2 regions of the Cupriavidus sp. LA-1 genome follow, and region 2 is predicted to be linked to the other one. Evidence: predicted binding sites of a transcription regulator. Region 2 holds the regulator's gene; the other holds the start of a gene.
What was found. Region 2 encodes FliA, which starts transcription of late flagellar genes. Its sites were predicted from a motif close to CTAAAGTTTNNNNNNNNNNNGCCGNTA; they were not measured.
Positions count from the first base shown of each region.

Region 1: a site for FliA is predicted at 5,001-5,027, ahead of ACZ5MJ_RS23330 (flagellin N-terminal helical domain-containing protein). Genes of this name have one in related genera too.

Region 1 is NZ_AP031388.1:917,400-924,786, forward strand. It holds gene ACZ5MJ_RS23305 (undecaprenyl-diphosphate phosphatase) at 1-679, opposite strand, end outside; gene ACZ5MJ_RS23310 (hypothetical protein) at 832-1,029, opposite strand; gene ACZ5MJ_RS23315 (ArsR/SmtB family transcription factor) at 1,187-1,513, shown strand; gene ACZ5MJ_RS23320 (arsenate reductase ArsC) at 1,595-2,089, shown strand; gene ACZ5MJ_RS23325 (aquaporin) at 2,095-2,799, shown strand; gene ACZ5MJ_RS23330 (flagellin N-terminal helical domain-containing protein) at 2,912-4,801, opposite strand; gene ACZ5MJ_RS23335 (SDR family NAD(P)-dependent oxidoreductase) at 5,334-6,092, shown strand; gene ACZ5MJ_RS23340 (metal-dependent hydrolase) at 6,274-6,801, opposite strand; gene ACZ5MJ_RS23345 (dihydrofolate reductase family protein) at 7,115-7,387, shown strand, end outside.
Region 2 is NZ_AP031388.1:1,214,911-1,222,297, forward strand. It holds gene flgC (flagellar basal body rod protein FlgC) at 1-179, opposite strand, end outside; gene flgB (flagellar basal body rod protein FlgB) at 187-594, opposite strand; gene flgA (flagellar basal body P-ring formation chaperone FlgA) at 864-1,673, shown strand; gene flgM (flagellar biosynthesis anti-sigma factor FlgM) at 1,837-2,145, shown strand; gene ACZ5MJ_RS24765 (flagellar protein FlgN) at 2,151-2,612, shown strand; gene ACZ5MJ_RS24770 (flagellar protein FlhE) at 2,681-3,118, opposite strand; gene ACZ5MJ_RS24775 (RNA polymerase sigma factor FliA) at 3,118-3,834, opposite strand; gene ACZ5MJ_RS24780 (MinD/ParA family ATP-binding protein) at 3,933-4,721, opposite strand; gene flhF (flagellar biosynthesis protein FlhF) at 4,733-7,072, opposite strand; gene flhA (flagellar biosynthesis protein FlhA) at 7,083-7,387, opposite strand, start outside.

The DNA.
Region 1 (7,387 bases), 300 kb from region 2:
GCAGCAGGCCGTCGGTCGCGCCCGCATGCGCCTTGAAGAAGCGATAACCCTCCTTGGCGATGACGGCTGGCGTCAACACCACGGCGAGCGCGAAGCTGAACTCCTCGGCGCGGCGGCGCTGCACACCCAGCAGCATGCCGCTGGAGATCGTCGCGCCAGAACGCGACAGTCCGCGAAACGGCAGGCACAGCCCCTGCACGGCCCCAATCCAGAGGGCACGCCGGCCAGTCAGGTCTTCGGTGGCCGTGTTGGCGCGCCTGGACGACACGATGATCAGCACGCCGGCCACGGCCAGACTGACCGCCATCAGCTTGGTATTGCCAAAGAGGTGTTCCACCTCGAAGCTGTCGGCGCCGCCCATCACGGCATGCTTGATGACGTACAGCAGGGCCAGCCCGACGACGCCCGTGGCTACCGTGGCCACCGCCAGCAGGACACCGTTGTTCCACAACGCCTTGGTCGACGAGAAATACGTCTGCCGCCACGAGCGCCAGAAATAGGCGATGACCGCGAACATTGTGCCCGTGTGCAACATGACCAGCATCAACGTCATGTCGGGCGAGGTCGGGTCCAGTCCCAGCCATTTCTCGGCCAGGATGACATGGGCCGAACTGGAAACCGGCAGCAACTCAGCAAGGCCCTGGACACAAGCCAGGATGATGATGTGAAGGGTGGTCATGCGATGTTGGATAGGTGCGATAAACGTTATGTGGTGATTCGCTCGTGGCACAGCCCAGGCTTGCCAGACCGAGACGGTACCAGATCATCGAGAAAGGCCTGTGCCCCGCCGCCTTTGCCCGTCACTTGTCATTGCGTCGCTGTCGGAAGCAATCACTGTCGGTGTCCCGGCGTCGATCTCAAGAACAGCAGGTAGGCATTATCCAGTAGCGCTACATCACCTTGCTGGGCGGCCAGCACTTCTAAGGCGCGCAGCAGATGATCGGCCGCGCTCATGTTTTGATCCCTCAAAGCTAACGTAAAGGCCGCGAGAATGGCTTCGCTCAAGGAACAAATGGGTGATTCGTTCATCTGCGCGCTCCTTCAGAAAGCCCGCGCTATGGCGCGTCGATGACCCGGCAAGTGCGCCCAATCTCAGTGTTGACCTTCCCTCCGAGGCAAGGTCAAGTGCCCTAATCGGCGTGTACGACCAATTGCCTTTCTTCCATAATTCCAATATATTGGAATTATGGAAGAAAATGACGTTATCCGCTCTCTCGCGGCGCTGGCCCATGGCCTGCGCCTTCAGGTGTTCCGGATGCTGGTGGTCGCAGGGCCAGCCGGGCTGACGCCCGGTGCGATTGCCGAGCAGCTTGACGTGCCAGGTGCAACCCTGTCGTTCCATCTCAAGGAACTGATGCATGCCGAACTGGTGACGCAGCAGCGCGACGGCCGCAATCTGATCTATCGGGCCGCATTCGATCACATGAACGCGGTGCTTGGCTTCTTGACCGCCAACTGTTGCCAGGGACAGCAAGCCTGCCTGGAAGTCAGCACAACGACTTGCCGATGCTGATGGAGATCTCATGAAAATTCCACGTTCACATCCACGTTGACGACCTGGGCAAGAGCAGCGCCTTTTACCTCACCTCATCTCATGACTACCAACGTACTGATCCTCTGTACCCACAACTCCGCGCGTAGCGTCCTGAGTGAAGGCATGTTGAATGACTGGGCGCAGAAGCTTGACAAGGATGTGCGCGCCTACAGCGCCGGCAGTGCACCGAGCGGTCGGATCAACCCCTTTGCCCTCGAAGCGCTTGGCAATGCTGGGATTGACATCTCAGGCTTTCGCAGCAAGAGCTGGGATGAATTCGCTGCGAACGATGCCCCCGAGATGCGCATCGTCATCACTGTCTGTGACAGCGCGGCGGCCGAGCAATGCCCGTACTGGCCGGGCAGCCCGGTCAAAGTGCATTGGGGGTATGTCGATCCCTCCAACGCGCCCGGCGGTGACGAAGGGAAGCGCCAAGCCTTCGAGCTGACGCGGCAGGCCATCGGTTACCGGATGCTGCAACTTCTGATGCTGCCGCTGGACTCAATGAGCAATGCCGAGTTGCAGCAACAGCTCGACCATATCTTGAAGAGCTGAGCGCCATGGTCGACTTGCGGAACAGGTTGGCGGCCGAAACGCTTGGGACAGCCTTGCTGCTGGCGATCGTCATCGGCTCGGGGATCATGGCAGAGCGGCTTGCCGGCGGCAATGTCGCCGTAGCGCTCCTGGCCAATACGGCGGCCACCGTCGGCGGCCTTTACATCCTGATCGAGGTCTTCGGCCCGATCAGCGGCGCCCATTTCAATCCGGTGGTCAGTGCGGTCATGGTGGCGCAACGCGAATTGCCTGGCGCGGCACTGGTCCCATATATCGCCGCACAACTTGTCGGCGCGGTACTGGGAGCCTGGCTGGCACATGCCATGTTCGACATGACTATCCTGCAGTTCTCCGCCAAGGTGCGCAGCGGTCCGGGGCAATGGATTGCGGAGACGGTGGCAACCGCTGGTCTGCTTCTGGTCATCCTGCGCGCCCCGAACGGCCGGGCCTCGGCCATGGTCGCGGCCTATATCGGCGCGGCATACTGGTTCACCGCCTCCACGTCGTTCGCCAATCCGGCGGCGGCGTTTGGGCGCATGTTCAGTGACAGCTTCGCTGGCATTGCACCGGGCAGCGTACCGGGTTTTGTGCTGGCTCAATGCGCAGGAGCAGCCATCGGACTCATGCTGCACCGCATGCTGGAGCCTCGCTTGGTGTGTGACGGACACCCTAACGTCATTGAGTCATCTGGCGAAAATCGGGTGGATTGACTCTTCTGGTGGCCCGACGTGGGGCGACGAGTCCAGCGCCCAATCGGCACATGGATGAAATACTGGCCGAGGCCGGGCACGGTGCGGCCGGTATGCGACCGCCCGCCCGCGATCAGTTGCGTCCCAGCAGCGCAAGCACCGACTGAGACTGCTGGTTGGCCTGGGTCAGCATCGCGGTGGCAGCCTGGCTGACTATCTGGGAGGCCGTCATCTTCGAGACCTCCACCGCATAGTCGGCGTCCTCGATCCGCGAGCGTGCCATATCCAGGTTGGTGGCAGCGGTTTGTTGGGCATTGGTGATCGAATCGAGCCGATTCTGTGCCGCGCCCAGCAAACTGCGCTGGCTGTCGACGGCGGCGAGGGCCCGGTCGAGCGTTGCCAAGGGATCAAGGGGCTGCTTGAGCCGGATCCCCTCGCCAGCTTCCACCACGTTGAGCACCGTCTGATTGGTGGAGGCATCGGTGAGCGCGGTGAATGTCAGCGGGTAGAAGATGAGAACATCCTGGCTGCCGTTGACGGTGCGGATGTACTGGGAGCCATCCTGCGCGGTTACCAGCGTGCCGGTCTTGGCCGACTGCGGGAGATTGAATACATAGTTGCCGCTGGCGTCGAGACCGAGCACGTTGCCGTAGGTCACGCCATTCCGATCGGTGTAATTGACCGTCACCTTTGCCGGGTCGATCGTCACTGTCGAATTGCCACCGACCGAAGGCAGGTCCGTGAACGATTGATAGGCGGTGCTCACGGCCCTGGCGGTCAGGGTTCGCGTGGCGCCGTCGTCGGTCATTGTCAGCGCGGCATCGTAATAGTGGAGATTGCCGCCGCCCGTATCCACCTCGATGACGTACGTGCCGTTGTTGCGCTGGAGCAGGCGCGAGGACGACGCGTTGATCACGGCGCCGCTGGCATCCTGGAACGCGACGGTGTCGGTGGCGGGGTCAACGGGCGGCGTCTGGGTGACGGTTGCCGGCAGCGTCGCGAAATCCCCGGCGGTCAGTGGCGACGTCATGTCGGCGGCTGTCGCGGTGACGGTTCCGGACGCGCCAAAGCGCAGGCTGGCCTGATAGTAGTTGCCGGCCTTCTGGATGAAGTAGCGACCGTCGTCGGCCTGGACCAGCGAGGCGCCGGCAATCGGCGTGTTCGTATCATCGAGCAGGCTTGGGGTACCGATTGCGCGCGAGGCAACCGCCGCCGGACTGTGAAACACCGGCGAACCGGTCGGGTAAAGCCCTACGTCGCTAAGGCCCGTTGCCGTATCGGTCGTGGGCAGGTATCCCACTTGCTGATAGGTTGGCTTGCCTGCGCTGTCCACGTCCTGCACATAGATGATGCCGCCGGCGTCCCGCACGAGGTTGGGACTCGTGCTGCCAGCCGGCCAGTGGACGGTGGTGGTGGGGCTGTCGATCATGACATTGGTGCTGCGGCCCTGCAGCACGTTCAGGCCGCTGACGGTGCCCGGGATGCCCGCGATCGTGAAATCCTTCAGCCCCAGGGCATTGACGCCGAAGCCGGAGCCACCCAGGTTGACGGACAGCTTGTCCGAGTCGTTGGCGCCTACCTGCAGATTGAGGTTGCCGGCGCTGCCGTCCAGCAGCCGCAAGCCATTGAACGTGGACTGTTGCGTGAGCCGGTCGATTTCCTTCAGGTTTGCATTGATTTCGGCCTGGACCGCATCGGTATCCGTGAGCGAAAGCGTGCCGTTGAGGCCCTGGACGCTCAGTTCACGAATGCGCTGAAGACGCGCGCTCAGGGAGTCCAGCGCGCCGCCGGCGGTTTCGAGCAGGGACTGCCCGTCGCTCGCATTGCGACGCGCCTGGTTCAGCCCGCTGACTTGCGCCCGCATGCGGTTGGCAATGGCCAATCCAGCTGCATCGTCGCGCGCGGAGTTGATCCGCAGTCCCGAGGAAAGGCGCCGAATGGAATCTCCAACCGCGTTGCTTGCCCTCCCCGCTTGCAGGGATGCGCTGAGAGCCAGGGTATTGCTGGCAATGATGAGTGCCATGAGTACGAGCCGATTATTGTTCTGACAACTAGTGTCCTGAATCGCAAGTTCGTTGCATAAGTCTGCCGATAAGCTGCACGATCCGTCGTCGCGAATGCTCGCAAGGCTCCAGCCTTGCTGCGCTTCGCTCCTAGGCTCGCGCACCTTCTCGACAGACTTATTTCTGCAACGAACTTCCGACTCAGGACACTAGCGAGGTTATCGACACATTCGAGGCCAAGCTTGAATGTAGCGTTTCCATACCAAAGTAGGGAGCCGCAGGCCGGCGTATTCGCTGCTCCGGCGGAAAGGGGCGGAGCAGTTGGCTCGCTTTGCTCTGGTGGAAGCTTCTTCAGCACGTCCAAAGCCAGTCGCCGTCGGAGGGCCATGGATTTCCCCGGTTTGCGCGAATCGGCAACAGCTTGTCGTAATCGGACAAGCACGTTGACATGATGCGATCCGAGAATAGAAAGAGCCAAAACCAGGCCCCGAGTTCAGGGCCGCATGGGTTGGGCTCAATATCGCTGACGTCATATCGCCTCAAGGAGGAATCGTGGATCTCAGGCTGACAGGTAAGCGCGCCATCGTCACCGGCGGCAGCCGCGGTATCGGCAAGGCAATTGCACGCCAGCTCGCCCAGGAGGGAGTGGACCTTGTGCTAGCTGCACGGGGGAAGGCGGCTCTGGAGGCAACAGCAGCCGAAATTGCGGCCGAGACGGGACGCCGCGTAGTAACCCTGACTGTTAACACCGCCAGCCAGGCGTCCGTCGACACCATGGTGGAACAGGCAATCGGTACCTTGGGCGGCATCGATATCCTGGTGAATGCGGCAGCGCTGCCTGGCGGCATCTCGCCTGCGACGGCCCTGGAGCAGATCGTCGATGCGGAGGCGCTGGAAGACATCAATATCAAGGTCATCGGCTATCTGCGCGCCGCACGCGCGCTCGCGCCGCACCTGATTGCCAATGGTTGGGGCCGGATCATCAACGTCGGCGGTCTCGCCATCTATCGCACTGGTCGCCCGGTGGCAACCCTGCGCAACGTGGGCGTCGCGGCCATCACCAAGAACATGGCCGACGAACTGGGACCGAAAGGCATCAATGTCACCGCGCTCCATCCGGGTGCCACTCGTACGGAAGTAACGGACGCTGCGACCGAAGCACGCGTCGCATCGCGGAATACGCTCGGGCGCATTGTCGATGCCAGTGAGGTGGCGAGCGTCGTAACCTTCCTCGCCTCGCCGCTGAGTGTCGCTATCAACGGCGATGCCATACCGGTCGGAGGTGGGATGCCCGGCGACATTCACTACTGATGCGATCGGGCGACGGGCACGACTACCCCGCCTCGAATATGGCCATAGTTCTGCAGCCCGGCCGGACGAGTCGACCGGCACTCCTTTCGTCGGTTGACTGAAGTCTGGTCAGTTTCGGACGTCTTTCCACCAGGTCTGAGCCTGGCCAGGCGTGATCACGGGCGTGCAAGGCACGACTCCATCACCAGAACAGAACCGGCCCAAGGCGCAGATGATGGATGAACTCGAGGCTATGTCGCCCATGAAACCAGAGGTCATCGGAAACAGCCAGGGCAATCAGCCATGACGCTGTGACGATGACAAGGTCGCAGCGCCCGCTGTTCCACCAGTTCAGGGAGTGGCGGCCGGCGATCCAGGGCACACCCAGCGGATTTGGCCAGTCGGCCAGCAAGTGCATGACGCCGCCGCAGGCAAAGCCGAATGCCGGCGTAGCCAGCGCATGCGTTCCCAGTGCACGGTATGCCCCCACCAGGAGGCCGACCCAGGCGATGCCCCAGTGCGTCAAGGTGCGATGGGTAATCCACAGGCGGCGCGACCTGGACCACCAGGCTACTTCCAGCCAGTCGGGAGCGGTGCTGCCGAGCAGCGCCGCCACGAAGCCAGCCACGCTGGCCCAGTGCCAGCCGCCATCACCGCGCTTCGCGACAACAGCGGCGAAGATGACGGCCGCCGCCCATCCGGTGGCGTGGTGCGCGTTGCGTGAGGCCATGATGGAGTTGCGCTGGTTCGCCGCTGGTCAGTGAGGGGCCGCAATCTTGGCAGATATGCCCGTGAAACGCCAGAGCGGACCTGACAGCGTGGTCCTTCGGCGCGCGAAGGGCCGCGTAGCGGCCTATCGCCGGCCAGAAGCGCCAACAGGTGCCATTTGGCAACGCATAGCCAACCCCTGCCTTCAGCGATAATGGCCGTTCTGGCGTCGCAAACCCCATGGATTGTGTCTGGCGGGACCGAAGAGCCTGCGCCTGCGGGGCCGAGGCGCCGGTTAAAGCTTGAACGCGATCCGACAGAACAGCAGATTGACAATGATCACAGGACACGTCTTTATTGCCACCAGCCTTGACGGCTTTATCGCCCGACCCGATGGGGACATCGACTGGCTTCTGAAACGGGATGAGCCGGCAGAAGACCATGGCTATCCGGCCTTCATCGCCGACAAGGACGCGATCGTCATGGGCCGAGGCTGCTACGAGAAAGTCCTTACGCTGGGCGAATGGGCTTACGACAAGCCCGTTCTGGTGTTGTCCCGGCAATTGGCCGGCAAGCCAGTGCCGGAGAAGCTGCAGGGAAAGGTGCGA
Region 2 (7,387 bases):
ACATCGCTCTGGCCGGGCGTGGGCGCCATGCCGAAGATCACCTGCTTGGCGCGGTAGGCCTGCCCGTTGGGGCTCACGATGCTGTCCGCGTTGGCCAGGTTGGACGCGGTCACGTTCATGCGCTGCGACTGCGCCGCCATGGCGGAACCGGCAACGTCGAAGATATTCATGGCTGGCATGCTGGCCTCACTGCTGGATCGCGGCCAGCATGGTCTTGATCTTGGCGCTCATCACCGCAAGACCGGATTCGAAGTGCACCGTGTTGTCGGCAAAGGCCACGCGCTCGGTATTCATTTCCACGGTGTTGCCATCCACGCTGGACTGGAGCGGGATGCGGTAGGCCAGGTCGAATTCCTCGCGGCCCGGCGCCTGCGCGGGCATGTGGCGCACCGAGGTGGTGGACAGCGACATGCCTTCATTGCGATGGCCGCGCTCGACGCTCTGCGCCAGCGTGCTGGAGAAATCAAAGTCGCGCGCCTTGTAGCCGGGCGTGTCCGCGTGCGCGATGTTGGAGGCAATCACCGACTGCCGCTGGTTGCGCAGGCTCAACGCTTCCTGCTGGAAACGTAGCGCCGCGTCGAGTCTGTCAATCATCTGGCATCTCCCTGCCCACGAAAACGCTCAAGGAACCGCTCACGAAAACGGAGCGGACGACCTTCTTCAGGGTTGCCATCTTAGGGGGGGACCTGTCACGCCAATCGGATGAATAAGGACGGGAAATCCATGCATTTCGGCCCGCCCTCGCGCGAGGGCCTGCCTACAATGGGACCCCGATGACAGATGTAAACGGGGCGCGCGGCCAGTCACGGGGCGGTGCGCCAGGCATGCCTTGCATGCCGTGCCGTCCTTGCCGGGAAGTCCAGATGAATCAGAATCGCCGCAACGCCCGCAGCCTGGCGCACGCCCTGCTGGCAGCCTGCCTGCTTGGCCCGGCCGGCGCCGGTGCCGCGCCGGCGCAGGTCACGCCCGTCGCCATGCAGGCGCCGGCCGCGCACGGCCAGCAGCAGACGGCTTATGTTGCCAACCCCATTGCCAACCCCGCTGCCGCCGCCAGCCCCTTTGCCGAAGACCCCGCGCGCGTGGCCGTCGAGCGCTTCCTGCTGCAGCAGACCGCCGGCTTGCCGGGCAAGGTCAGCGTGCAGGTGGCGCCGCCGTCGGGCGGCCGCGCGCCGGAATGCGTCGCGCCCGACCCCTTCCTGCCCGCCGGCGCTTCGCCATGGGGGCGCGTTTCGGTCGGCGTGCGCTGCGGCGGCGAGCGGCCGTGGGTGCGCTACATGCAGGCGCGCGTAGCGGTGCTGACCGACTATTACGTGGCCGCGCGCGCACTGGGCCCAGGCGAGCCGGTCAGCCAGGCCGATATCGAAGTCCGCCAGGGCGACCTGGGCACGCTGCCGCGCGCGGTGATCACCGACCCGGCCCAGCTTGCCGGCGCGGTCGCCGCCAACCGCATCGCCGCAGGCTCGCCGCTGCGCAGCGACCTGCTGCGCAAGGCCATCGCCGTGCGCCAGGGCCAGACCGTCACCGTGGCCGTGGAAGGCGAGGCCTTCCAGATCACCAGCGAAGGCAAGGTGCTGGCCGACGCCGCCACCGGCAATACCGTGCAGGTGCGCCTGCGCAGCGGCCAGGTGGTCAACGGACTGGTGCGCAGCGGCGACACCGTCGTGCTGCAATAGTCCTGCGCCAAGTGCTGTAATCGTGGCCAACAAGACTGGAAATCCGGGGCAACCGGCATGCGAAAATGCCGCCAACGCCGCCGCGTGGCGAATCCGGGCCAGGGGCCCTAAAGAATTCGCCGGCGCGTCCGTAATGCCATAGGAAACCAGCAAGGAACGCCCCGTGAAGATCAACCACTCCACCTCGTCCCGGCCCGCCGACGCCCCCGGGGGCGATGCCGCGGCACGGCCCCAGGCCGCGCCGGCCAGCGCCGCGGCGCCGTCCGCCGGCCTGAGCGTCAGCCCGCTGGCCGCCCAGGTGCGCGACATCAGCGCCCGCCTGTCCCAGCCCACTGACGACGATATCGATACCGCCAAGGTCGAAGAGATCCGCCAGGCCATCGCCGAAGGCAAGATCAGGATCGACCCGGGCAAGATTGCCGACGGCCTGATCGCCACCCTGCGCGAGCTTGGCCAGGCCGACCCCAAATAGCCATCATGAGCCAGAGCCTGATCCAGTCCCTGCAGCGCGAAACCGAAGGCATCCAGGCCTTCGGCCAACTCCTCGCCGAAGAGCGCGACGCCCTCAAGCGGGGCGACTTCCAGTCCCTGAGCGGACTGCTGACGCGCAAGGTTGAACTGGGCCAGGCCCTGTCCCGCCAACTCAAGGCCCGCGAAGCCCAGATGGGCGCGCTCGGCCTGCGCGCCGGCCCCGAGGGCCAGCTGCTTGGCCGCCAGGTCGACCCGGCCGTGGCGGACGCCTGGCGCCAGCTGATCTTCGCGGCCCGCACCGCACGCGACGGCAACGCCCTGAATGGCGCCGTCGTCAACGCCCACCTCGATTTCACCCGCGAAGCTATCCAGGCGCTGCGCCAGCATAGCGGCGGCGATGCCGGGTTGTATGGGAAGGATGGGAAGGCGGCGGCCGGGGTGGGTGGGGTGAGCCTGGCGGCGGGTTGAAGCTCTCTGCTGATGTTCCGTTTTTTCGTCACTTATTCAGAAGTGACGAAAAAACGGAACATTCATTCCTACCTGAACCCCACCACCACCTCATTGCTGCGCCCCTGCAGCACCGGCACCAGGCTACCCTGCCCCGGCACCCGGAACGCGAACACAAAGCCCTTGGTGGCGTCATCCCCAACGAACGCGTCGGTCTTGCCTTCGGCCTCGGGCAGCAGCACGCAGCGCTGGGCATTGCAGAGATAAGCTTGCAGCTCCACCGGTGGGGTCCTGACGAAGCTGTAGCGCCAGCGCACCGAGGTAATCACCCCTTCCGACTGCGGCAGGACGCCGGTGGGCAGGATCGGCGGCGACACCGCGCGCTGGCCGCGGCCGTAGAGGGCTGGACCGTTGACCGAGCCGGTCCACGCATGGCGTGTGCCGGCGTCGAACGCCGCCCAGGCGCAGGCCGATACGGCAAGCAACATCCAGCAGGCGCCCCGTGCGGCGCGGTCCGCCCCGCGCATCACAACAAGCCGCGCAACTGGTTGCGCAGCCGGGTAATCGCCTGGCCGCGGATCTGGCACACGCGCGACTCGGTCACTTCGAGCACCGCGCCGATCTCGCGCAGGTTCAGCTCCTGGTCGTAGCACAGCGACAGCACCAGCTTCTCGCGCTCGGGCAGCCGCTCGATGGCGCGGACCAGCGCCTGGCGCATGCCGCTTTCCATCAGCACGGTCAGCGGGTTACCGTCATCGCTGCCGCCGAGGTGGCGGTCCAGGAAGTCCTCTTCGCCGGAGCGCTCGAAATCCTCGTAGTGCAGCAGCTGGCAGCCATAGACCTCGTTGAGCAGCAGCTGGTATTCGTCCAGCGGCATCTCCATGGCCTCGGCCACCTCGGAATCGATCGGCGTGCGCCCTAGCTTCTGCTCCAGGTTGCGCTGCGTGCGTTCGATGCGGCGGGTGAACTGGCGCAGGCTGCGCGACTGCCAGTCGTTGGCACGCACCTCGTCGAGCATGGCGCCACGGATGCGCTGGCTGGCGTAGGTCTCGAAGCGCGCGCCATGGGTATCTTCATAGCGTTTGGCGGCGTCGAGCAGGCCGATCATGCCGGCCTGGATCAGGTCGTCGATCTGTACGCTGGCGGGCAGCCTGGCGGCCAGTTGCAGCGCGATGCGGCGCACCAGTTGCGCGTGCGCCTTGACCACGTCGGCCTGTTCGAGCTTTCCCTGGATCGTGTACATGGTGCAATTCTCGTGAATGCTGGATTGCTGGTCCGGCACGCCTTGCGGCGGCCGGCTGGCTCAGGGTGCAGTTCGGTAAGTTGGCATGGCTGGCAGGCTCAGGCCATCGCGGGGGTTGCGGCAGGCGCAGCGGCGTCTGCACGCAGCGGCCAGGCGCCGATGCCGCCGGCGGTACGGCGCAGTGCCGTGGTGGCCGGCGCCGCCGGAAACGCCTCGACCACGCAGCGGCCCAGCTGCACGCCGCGCGCCACCAGCGGGTCGGACGGCAGCCAGCCCGCGCACAGCACCTCGACGCCGAGATACTGGCTGGCGGTACGCGCCAGGTTGCGCAGGATGGCCTGCACCGTGGCCTCGCTTGCCGCCATGTTGACGATCAGGTGGAACTGGCGCCAGGCATACAGGTGGTGCAGGCGCTTGATGCAGGCGTAGGCATCCGTGATCGACGCCAGCTCCGGCCGCATCACCACCAGCACGTTGTGCGCACCGCCCGCGAGCGGCGACAGCACGCCGTCGGCATCGATGGCGGCATCCACCACCACGCTGCGAAAGCCACCTGCGGCCGGCAAGGTGTTTCCCGGCACGGGCCGGCCTGCCGGCAGCACCGACAGCACGCCGCCCGGGCCAGTGCCGGCAGCAGCTTCCAGCGACAGGCGGCCTGCGTTGACATCGGCCAGCGTGCCGGCCGGCCTGGCGCCGGACAGCCGCGTGGCGCGCGCCGCGGCGGCGTCTTCATCGACCAGCAGCACGCGCTCGCCCTGCATGGCCAGCGCGTGCGACAAACCCAGGGCCACGGTAGTGGCGCCGGCACCGCATTCGCTGGCGACCACCGCGATACGGCGTGTCGTGCGCGGCGCCAGCATCCGGCGCAGGCTCTCGGCCTGGTCCATGGCGAGGCCGCTCACGGCAGCACCTCCATCGCTGCAGCCGGCACGGCAGCGCCGCGGCCCGGATAGTTTTCCAGCACGTCGAGCAGCGCCAGCACGCGGCCCATGCCCTCGTTGAGCACCGGGCCCGGCACCGGCACGCCCTCGCGCACCGTGCGGCCGGCCAGGCGCGCGAGGAAGGCGGGCGCGGCCGCGGTCGGCGCGTGTTCCAGGCGCAGCACCGACAATCCGAGCTGCAGCGCGGCCACGGCGGCGCCGGCGGCGTGGCCGCTTTCGGCGTCCTGGGCGAAGTGGTCGATGGCGTGGCGCAACGTGCGCAGGCGCGCATCGGCCGCGTCGGTCCACAAGGCCCAGCGCGCCACCTGCGCGGCATCCTGCGCCAGCGCCGGATCGCACAGCAGGTAGCGGGTATCGAGCAGTTCACCGGTGGCGCGGTCGGCCAGGCGGGCCACCACCAGGCAGGCGTCGATGCCGCCTTCGGGCGTGCCCTTGCCGCGCACCGGGCTGTCCGGCACGCGCACGTCGACACTGGCCAGCCAGCGCACGGCGTCACGCTCGCGCACGGTGTCCTCGCCGACGGCGTGGAAGGTCAGCGTATCGGCCAGTGCATCGAGCTTCCAGGCGGCGCCGGCGCCGACCACGCGCGCGGTCTTGCGCGCGCCGGCTACCCAGCGCTCGCCGGCCTGCTGCCAGCGCGCCAGCGTGGCGGCGGCGGGCACGGCGTCAAGCAGGTTGACCACCTTGCGCGCGGCGCTCATGGCGGCGCGCAGGTTGGCGGCATCGGACTCGGCTTCGCCCAGCGGCTGGCCGGCACCGTGCCCCCGGCCGGTCGGCGTCACGGTAGCGGCCAGCGGCATGCCGTTGCGGTCGGCGAGCCACAGCGTATGCTGCATCGGCTGCGGCGCGCGGCGGCCGGGCACGGCCACCTGCAGCGTGGCGGCGGCGGCCAGCACGTACTGCTCGCACTGGCCGGTCACGTCGCGGCAGACCGCTTCACGCACCTGCTGCGACATGGCGCGCAGGGCCGGGGCGCCGGCGCTGCGCTGTTGCCACAGCGAGCGGGCCAGATCGAAACCCAGGCCCGCGCCATTCAATTCGGCCACGCACTGGCTCAGCGCGTCGGCGCTGTCGGTCAGCGAGCGCAGCACCTCGTCGGCGCCGCCTCGCGTGGGCGCCTCGTCATCTGCGCCGGCGGTGCGCCGGCGCGCGGCGTCGGCATCGGCAAACACCGAACCGCGGCGCGGCGTCAGGAAGGCGCGCTCGACCAGCGTGGTGCCGTTGGCCAGCTCAAGATGCTCGGGCACGCGCTGGCCGGTGGAGGCGTAGAACACCGGCAGGCGGTGGCGGATCACCACGTCCAGCACCGAGCCCAGGTGGGTGGCTTCATCCAGCTTGCTGATGATGCAGCCGTCGATGCCGCCGCCGTCAGGCGCGGCGTCATGGCGGTAGGCGTGCACCACTTCATTGAGGGTATCGCCGTGGCTGGCGCCGTTGAGCAGCAGCACGCGCTGCACCGGCGCGGGCACGCCGGCGAGCATGGCGATCTGTTCCGACAGGCTGCGGTCGCGCTGGCTCATGCCAACGGTGTCGATGATCACCAGGTGCTTGTCCTTCATCGCCGCCAGCGCGAAGCGCAGGTCGGCGGCGTCCTTCACCGCATGCACCGGCACACCCAGGATGTCGCCGTAGATGCGCAGCTGCTCATGGGCGCCGATACGGAAGCTGTCGGTGGTCAGCAGCGCCAGCTTGTCAGCGCCGTGGCGCAGCACGAAGCGCGCCGCCAGCTTGGCCGTGGTGGTGGTCTTGCCCACGCCGGTGGGGCCCACCAGCGCCAGCACACCGCCTTGCGCAAAGAGGCTGTCCTCGTCGCCCAGCACCGGCAGCTTGCTGGCCAGCTCGGCGCGGATCCAGCCCATGGCCGCGGGGCGGTCGTAGCCCAGCGGCAACCGCGCCAGCAGCGTGCGCGCCAGCTGTCCGGAAAAGCCCGCGCCGACCATCCATTCAAACAGCGATTCGCGCAGCGGGTCGCTGGCGGCTACGCCGTGCGCTGCCGCGCTGGCAACCACGCCAGGGGCAGGATTGATCCCGGCCAGCTGGCGCTCGATCATCGCGCGCATCGATTGCAGCTCGCCGCGCAGGTCGCCGATGGCGGCGGGATCGACCGCCGGCGCGGGCGGCACGTAGACCTGCGCCGTGGCCTGCACGCTGCCCAGATCCGTATCGCGCATGGCGACGATCTCCACGCCGCCCTCGACGGTGCGGTTGGACAGCACCACAGCGTCCGGGCCCATCGCTTCGCGCACCTGGCGCATGGCTTCGCGGCCGTTGGCCGCGACAAACTTGGCTACGCTCATCTTTGACTCCTCACGCGCCGATCATGGCGGTGACGCGGATATTGCGGTTGTCCGGGACTTCGGCATGCGACAGCACCCTCAGCTGCGGCATGGTGCGCCGCAGGAAGCGCGCCATCAGCGGGCGCAGCTGCGACGGCACCAGCAGCACCGGGTCCATGCCCATCTGCTCCTGGCGCGTGACTGCGCCCTGGGTCTGTTGCAGCAAGGCGTCGGCCAGGCCCGGCTCGATCCCGCCGCCGTTGGTCAGCGCCTGCGACAGCACGCGCTCCAGGCCGGCATCGAGGCCAATCACCTGCAGGTCGGCGTTGTTCGGGA